One region of the Aeribacillus sp. FSL K6-8394 genome, then DNA from elsewhere that is predicted to be linked to it. Evidence: riboswitches for the same ligand, from Rfam matches in the RefSeq annotation. Region 1 holds a riboswitch; the other holds the start of a gene.
What was found. Region 1 has a riboswitch for cobalamin ahead of NSR00_RS01755 (ABC transporter substrate-binding protein). Riboswitches for the same ligand answer to the same signal wherever they lie in the genome.

Region 2: another riboswitch for cobalamin. It lies ahead of metE (5-methyltetrahydropteroyltriglutamate--homocysteine S-methyltransferase); the one in region 1 lies ahead of NSR00_RS01755 (ABC transporter substrate-binding protein).

The regions. Positions count from the first base shown of each region.
Region 1 is NZ_JBBPAA010000001.1:387,892-391,681, forward strand. Features, by position in the region: gene NSR00_RS01745 (DUF1540 domain-containing protein) at 375-533, shown strand; gene NSR00_RS01750 (N-acetylmuramoyl-L-alanine amidase) at 616-2,061, opposite strand; cobalamin riboswitch at 2,267-2,447, shown strand; gene NSR00_RS01755 (ABC transporter substrate-binding protein) at 2,558-3,532, shown strand; gene NSR00_RS01760 (FecCD family ABC transporter permease) at 3,495-3,790, shown strand, end outside.
Region 2 is NZ_JBBPAA010000001.1:2,597,036-2,600,825, forward strand. Features, by position in the region: gene nfsA (oxygen-insensitive NADPH nitroreductase) at 916-1,665, opposite strand; cobalamin riboswitch at 2,060-2,258, shown strand; gene metE (5-methyltetrahydropteroyltriglutamate--homocysteine S-methyltransferase) at 2,410-3,790, shown strand, end outside.

The sequences.
Region 1 (3,790 bases):
GTGATCGGTAATCACATTTTTGCAAAATAAAAGAAAGCCGCCGCAAATGGCGGCTTTTGTCATTCCAAATCACTAAATGAATGTTGCGGATGAATGAAATTGCATGGCGAATGGAGGACTGAGGCGTTACAAATGTTTGCATTTTCTTTTTCTGAGGCACCTTTTGGTATGGAGCAGATCACCTTGCTTGTCCATCGACAAAATAAATCGAATTTTGGCTTAAAATGACATGATAATCATGAATTCATTAAACAGCCAACAAAACATGCAAAAACGATTGTCTTTGCGGTTCGAAATATTGCCATGGACATTTCACAACCAACAAGTATCAAATCACTTTCCAAAGGAAAATATATAACTGGGAGGTGACAAACATGGCGCAGGACGTTTTGTGTGAGGTAAATAACTGCAAATATTGGGCGGAAGGGAATAAATGTGCAGCTGATGCCATTTATGTCGTAAGTCATTCAGGAAAAACGGCAAAAAATCAAAAGGAAACTGATTGCAAGACGTTTGAACCAGAAACATTTTAATAAAATAGAGAGCCGGAAGTTGGCTCTCTTTGTATTTTTGATAATCTTTTCATTTTTATACAACATCTTTTTGGAATTCAGATTATATTTGTTTGCTTATGGCTGATTGAGCAGCGTTCAATTGTTGAATTGCAAACTGCAAAATGGATAGGTAAATGGATAAAATCATTTCTCCGTAACGGCTGCCGGGAACGGCCCACTTCCCATTTAAATCTTTCCAGGTCGGGGCAGAACCTCGTTCCACATAAATAAATCTGGGATCGACGAGGGGGAACCCGGCTGGAAGAGGCTTCGTTGTGGCGTATGCATATAAATGTTGAAGATGGGCAAGAACCCCTTCTCTCGGAGTAGAAAAGCTTGCTCCTGTAACATTTGGACCGGTAGCTCCGATTCCGGCAAAATTGTTTTGATTGCGATTGACTACTCCCGTAAAACGGAAATAGTTCGTTTCATGAATTGCTTGTGCAAATGCGATGTCGCCGCGAATTCCGTAGGATTTGCTTAATTGTTCATACAAATCGCCCAGCTGAGGTGCGCTAGGATTTGTTTTTCCTACATATAAATCCAAGATTGTTCCCGATACGAGCGTTTCTCCTAAAATAGGGATATCCCTTGAATCGGGAGAAGGGGTTTTCGGTTGAAGTGTTGATGAACGAGATGAATCTGTCTTTTGGCCTGATTGTGCCGTTCCTTGTTCTGCAGGGGTTAATATAAATGCATCCTTGTATCCTAATTGAACAAGCCTTGCCAACTGGTCTTTTGCATTTTGCAAATTTTTAAATGCCCCTGTTTGAACGCGGAAATAACTTGTTCCGTCCACCATCGCAGCGGAAAGGAAACTATCAACATTTTTTCCTTTCAGTTCATTTATCAGCTTTTCTGCATTTTCTCGGTTTTTAAAGGAACCGGCAATGACTTTGTACATCCTGCTACCTGCAGCTGGCGATGGCTGCGGAGTTGGGGTGGTGCGTGTCGACTTTTTGGGCAAATTAAGCGCTTTTCCGATTCCATCGGCTAAGCTTGCTGCATAGTCGCTCATAAAGTCAGACGATGTTAAAAGTTTGATGTCATTCGAATGGTCAATAAACAATGTTTCCAAAAGAACCGCAGGCATTTTTGTTTCTCTTAACACGTGAAAATTGGCGCTTTTTTTGCCCCGATCCTTTACGCTATATTTCGGACCGATTACGCTCATAATATGATTATGAATGATGGAACGGTATTGGATCGTTCTTGGAGAGGCCCCTCCGTTATAAACATAGCTTTCAAAACCTGTTCCTCCGCCGGCATTAATATGAATGGAACAGAAAAAATCAACATTCTCTCGGTTAGCCATGGATGATCTTTCTGACAAACCGACTGTTCGATCGTCTGTGCGCGTCATGAGCACGTTGACTTGGTAATGTTCAAGTAAATGTTGTCTTGCCAAGAGGGCAATAGTCAACGTAAAATCTTCTTCCTCATAATTTCTATAGGTTGCGCCGGGATCGCTTCCTCCGTGGCCAGGGTCTAAAAGAACGGTTGTCACTGCAATATCCTCCTTCGTTTTCAAACATCCAATTCGCTTGTCTGCAAATATTTTATTCAAGTAATGGAAAGGAAGTTCAAAAAAATTTTATTTTTAGCGAAAACTGTATCGAAATCCAAAACATTTAGGTTAATTTGTCGATTTTTTGCATTTTCTTCCTACCAGAATTCAATCAAATCATGTATAATACATTTCGTCATAACATTATACCGAAAAGCAAACAGGTGCCGGCACATAGCTGCCAGCTTAAAAGGGAAGTTTGGTGAAAATCCAACGCGGTCCCGCCACTGTGAATGGGAGCAACCTGAAAATGCCACTGTGTCTACGGGAAGGTTCAGGGAGCGATGACCATGAGCCAGGAGACCTGCCTGTTTGAACACGCCTAAAAACCCTACGAGGATAGGGAGGTGTTTGAAAACAGAACAAAGCGATATGCTTGTTTTCAGACATCTTCTTATCAAAAAAAGAAGATGTTTTTTATTGGAGGAGGAAAATGATGAAAAAATTATCTGCACTATTTTTAGCCTTATTACTTCTATTTGGAATTACGGCTGGATGCGGCCAACAAAATACATCAGAGCCGTCTGAAAACAAAAGCAATCAAAAGACGGAAGAGACGGCTTCACAATTTCCGGTGAAGGTCAAGGACGGTTTAGGAAATGAGGTGACGATAAGCGAAAAACCGGAGCGGATTGTTTCGCTAATTCCAAGCAATACTGAAATTGCCTATGCTTTAGGGTTGGGTGAACAAATTGTCGGTGTAAGTGATAATGACAACTATCCGGAAGATGTTCAAAACAAAGAAAAGGTTGGCGGGATGGAATTTAATGTTGAAAAAATTATTTCTTTAAAACCGGATCTTGTTTTAGCGCATGCTTCCAGCGCCCATAACTCGCAGGAAGGGCTGAAGCAGCTGAAAGATGCAGGAATAAATGTTTTTGTAGTCGAAGATGCCCAATCATTTGATAAAGTGTATGACTCCATCCAAACAATCGGCAAAATTACAGGGACAAGTGACAAAGCCGAAGATATTGTGGCTGAGATGAAAACGAAACTGGCGGATATTCAAGAAAAAGGAAAAACGATTCCGGATGATCAAAAAGTGTCTGTTTTTGTCGAAGTGAATCCCGCACCACAAATCTATACGACGGGAAAAGGAACGTTTATGGATGAAATGCTAACGATCATTGGAGCAAAAAATGCAGCGGGCGATCAAGAAGGCTGGCCGCAAATGACGGAAGAAGCCGTTGTAAAACTGAACCCAGACGTCATTGTGACGACATACGGCTATTACGTCGATAAAGCTGTTGACCAGGTGTTGGCACGCAAAGGATGGGAAAATGTATCAGCGGTGAAAAATAAACGGGTTTACGATGTGCATTCCGACTTGGTGAGCCGCCCAGGCCCAAGATTGGTTGAAGGAGTAGAAGAACTTGCGAAAGCAATTTATCCGGATGTCTACAAAAAATAAACATGTGGTCGCCTATACGGCGACCGCTTGTTTTCTTATTTTTTCCGTCTTTTTAGGAATTTCTATCGGAACGTTTCACATCACGTTTAAGGATATTTTCCAAATAATTTTCAATCAACTGTTTCATACCGGTTTGGCGCCGGACATTGATGAAAGCATGAAAAGCATTGTGCTTGATATTCGACTTCCTCGTGTCGTTTTAGCCGGACTTGTCGGAGCCTCGCTTGCAATGGCGGGGGCTTGTTATCAAGGGCTTTT
Region 2 (3,790 bases), 2.2 Mb from region 1:
TTTATTATACGTCTTCTCCAAAAAAAATCTACCTTCTATAGCTGGACACGTTATAGATCAGATTAAATATAAACAGTTTATCCACATTATCTTTGTACTGTTTCGTTCGTACTCATTGGGCAAAAACAACAAAGTATACAAAGAAGCTTTGCGGAAATTCTCTTCTTTTAAAAAACAAATGTTTATATATCAGCGGATATTCACAGGAAATCCCCCTACTATAAACAGCTTTTACACATATTTTATCCACATATCCACATTAGCTATCCACATTTCGTATTGGCACATTTGTTCCCTACTACATATATGATTAAATAATTCACATTTGTTGATAAACTTATACACTTATGCACAGTTTACAAACAGAAAACACTCAATTGCTTGTTTTGAACAAAAAAAATCCCGAAAAGTGGTCTCGTAACCTTTTTTCGGGATGCTTATGTTAATAGTGATGTTGATGGCCCAAGGACATAACCCATATAGACCCTGCAACAATGACAATTGCGATATAGATCCCGTAATAAATCATTGTTGCCTGCCAAGAGCCGCTTTCCCTCAGGTGGACCGCCGATCAATTGTTTTTTCAGGGTATTTTTCCTATATTCCCCAAATAAAAGATAATGGGAGAGTGTTTTCAAGGAGCAAAACTGGATAAGCCGAAAAATGACGGTTTCCATTCATTATTTCAAAAGCTTATAACCGATTTATCATTCTAGATGTGCTTAAGTAAGAAAAGAAGAAATGGGTAAGCAGCCGGTCTCAAATCTTAGAAGCGAATGCCAGAACCTTGCCTGGAAAGGGGATAAATAAACAAATTCATGCTGAAAAGAAGAATCGGGATCAATGACAAAAATACGATTTTCTGTTCAAAAATAAAGCTCCTATCTTCTTAAAATCGAGATAGGAGCTGAAGCTTCAGTTTAAATTCAATCCTTTTTGCTCAACAAATTGCTTCATGTACATTCTTGTCGGATTTGAAAGCATGCGAGCCATTTGACCAGTCCAAGTATCTTTGCGAATCCCGTTTGTTCGCTGATCATAATAATTGGATACTGTTTCATTATATTGTTCAAGCTCGCGCACATATGCTTCTTGATCTTGCTTATATTCTTCCTCATGATAAATATGCTCAAAAGGTATTCTTGGTTTTTTCGCCGTTTCTTTTGCAGGGTAGCCGACAGTTAATGCAAAAAGAGGGATGACCTTGTTTGGAATTTTCAACAGCTTTGATACTTCTTCTAAATTATTGCGGATGCCTCCGATGTAGCAAATGCCGAGTCCCATTGACTCAGCCGCCAACGCAGCATTTTGAGCGGCCAGTGCAGCATCAATGAGAGCTACCATAAATTTTTCAGTGCTCCTCAATGAATCTTCTACATTTTTGCCTTCCATTTCACCAATGACTTCATGACGGTGCAAATCAGCGCAAAAAATAAATAAATGTCCGCTCTTCTCTACGTAAGCTTGGTTTCCTGCCAGTTCAGCGAGCTTTTTTTTCGTTTGTATATTTTTCACCCCGATAATGGAATAGGCTTGCATGTAACTTGAAGTTGAAGCGGCTTGGGCGCATTCGACAATTAATCGGATTTGCTCATCTGTCAAAGGCCGATCCTCAAAATGACGAACGGAACGGTGATTTAAAATGGTTTTGATAATGTCGTTCAACATAATCATCCTTTCTATAATCCCACTTATTTTTTGAAAAATCACACTTCTTCCAATCCAAGTATTAACATGAAAATGCTGCTCTTTCAAATGATTCGTATTGAAAAATACGTTTTTTATAGCTCCTTTTTCAGTGAAGGCTCCAAGCACCTAATTTTACCATCGAATCTCAAACTATTCACTGCAACGATCCTGTATTGTAAACAACAAAATTTTTCAAATTTACGTTATTAGAAAAATTAAATTTTAAAACGACCCTCTAAACACACAATTTGTATGCGAATTCCTGCTTCTGTCCATTGATTTCCCAAAATAGGGCAGCACTTTTCTGAACTTAAAAAATAGGGATTGAAAAAACAAAAAAAATCATCTATTCTGATAATTATAGTTTCATATAGTGTTCCAAGCAGCAGGTGCGTCATATTTCATCAGCAATATGCGCTTAAAAGGGAAGATTGGTGAAATTCCAACACGGTCGCGCCACTGTGATGGGGAGCTTTCGGCCAACATCCACTGTTTCAATTTTGAAATGGGAAGGAGGATCGAAAGCGATGATCCTAAGTCAGGAGACCTGCCTGTTGTATGCACTGCCACCTACGCGTCATAGGGAGGAGTGATGAAGCCATGTTGAGATTTAAGCCCTACATGTATCTCAACACGAGTTAGAGTCCACAATTCCCTCTTTTACGCGTAAAAAGAGGGTTTTTTATTATGTGTTGAGATACAAATCAAATGGGGGTGTCAATATTGACATTAATTAGTTCAAATCTTGGCTATCCAAGAATTGGTGAAAGAAGAGAATGGAAAAGAGCGCTGGAATCATTTTGGAACGGAAACATTTCAGAAAGCAGCTTGGAGGAAACATTAAAAGATATACGTCTTCTCAATCTGAAAAAACAGAAGGAAAAAGGAATAGACCTGATTCCTGTCGGAGATTTTTCATTATATGACCACGTCCTCGATACTGCTTTTATGTTTGGGTATATTCCTTCTAGATTCCAGCATATGGAGCCGACTTCATTAAAAACATATTTTGCAATGGCTAGAGGCTCTGATGAAGCAGAAGCAATGGAAATGACCAAATGGTTCAACACAAACTACCATTATATTGTTCCGGAGCTTGAAAATAAAACGCCGGCGTTAGTAAAGAACCGTCTGCTTGAACTTTTTCAGGAAGCGAAAAACGAGCTGAATATTGAAGCAAAACCGGTTTTGCTAGGTCCGATTACTTTTTTAAAGCTGGCAAAACAATACAATCAACACGATTTTCATAAACATTTGTCTGCTTTAATTCCTGTTTACGTCCAATTGTTGACGGAACTTGCTCAGGCCGGTGCGAAATGGGTGCAAATTGATGAACCGATTCTTGTACAGGAGCTGGATGATTCATCGATTCCTTTGTTTAAAGAGGTATACGATGCTTTCCACAAAGCACTTCCTTCGTTAAATATCATTTTGCAAACATACTTTGAAAGTATAACCCATTATCAAGAAATCGTGTCTCTTCCTGTCGCTGCAATTGGCCTGGACTTTGTACATGATCATGGCGTCAATCTGTCGAACATCAAAACGTTCGGCTTTCCGAAAGACAAAATTCTCGCAGCTGGTTTGATCGACGGCCGCAACATTTGGAAAGCATCCTTAGTATCAAAAGCTAAGGAAATCGATGATCTTGCACAATATGTAGATATTGATAGATTGATCATTCAGCCTTCATGCAGCTTGCTTCATGTACCTGTTACAGTTCAAAACGAACAGAGCTTGCCGTCCATATTGAAAAATGCTCTTTCCTTTGCTGATGAAAAATTGGATGAAGTAAATGAACTCGCTCAATATGCAAAAGGGAAAAGAACGATCGATGATTTAAAACAACATGACCGTTCTTATACGGATTTTATCCATTCTTCCTTTCGGACAAATGAGAAGGTTCAAGAGGCTACCAAAAATATCGGAGCATATCCAACGAAACGCTTGGATTATACCGAACGGCAAAAACTGCATAAAAAAAGATGGAATCTGCCGATTTTACCAACTACTACGATCGGAAGCTTTCCGCAGACGAAAGAAATCCGGCAAATCCGCTTAAAATGGCGGAAAGGCGAATATACAAACGAGCAGTATGAAT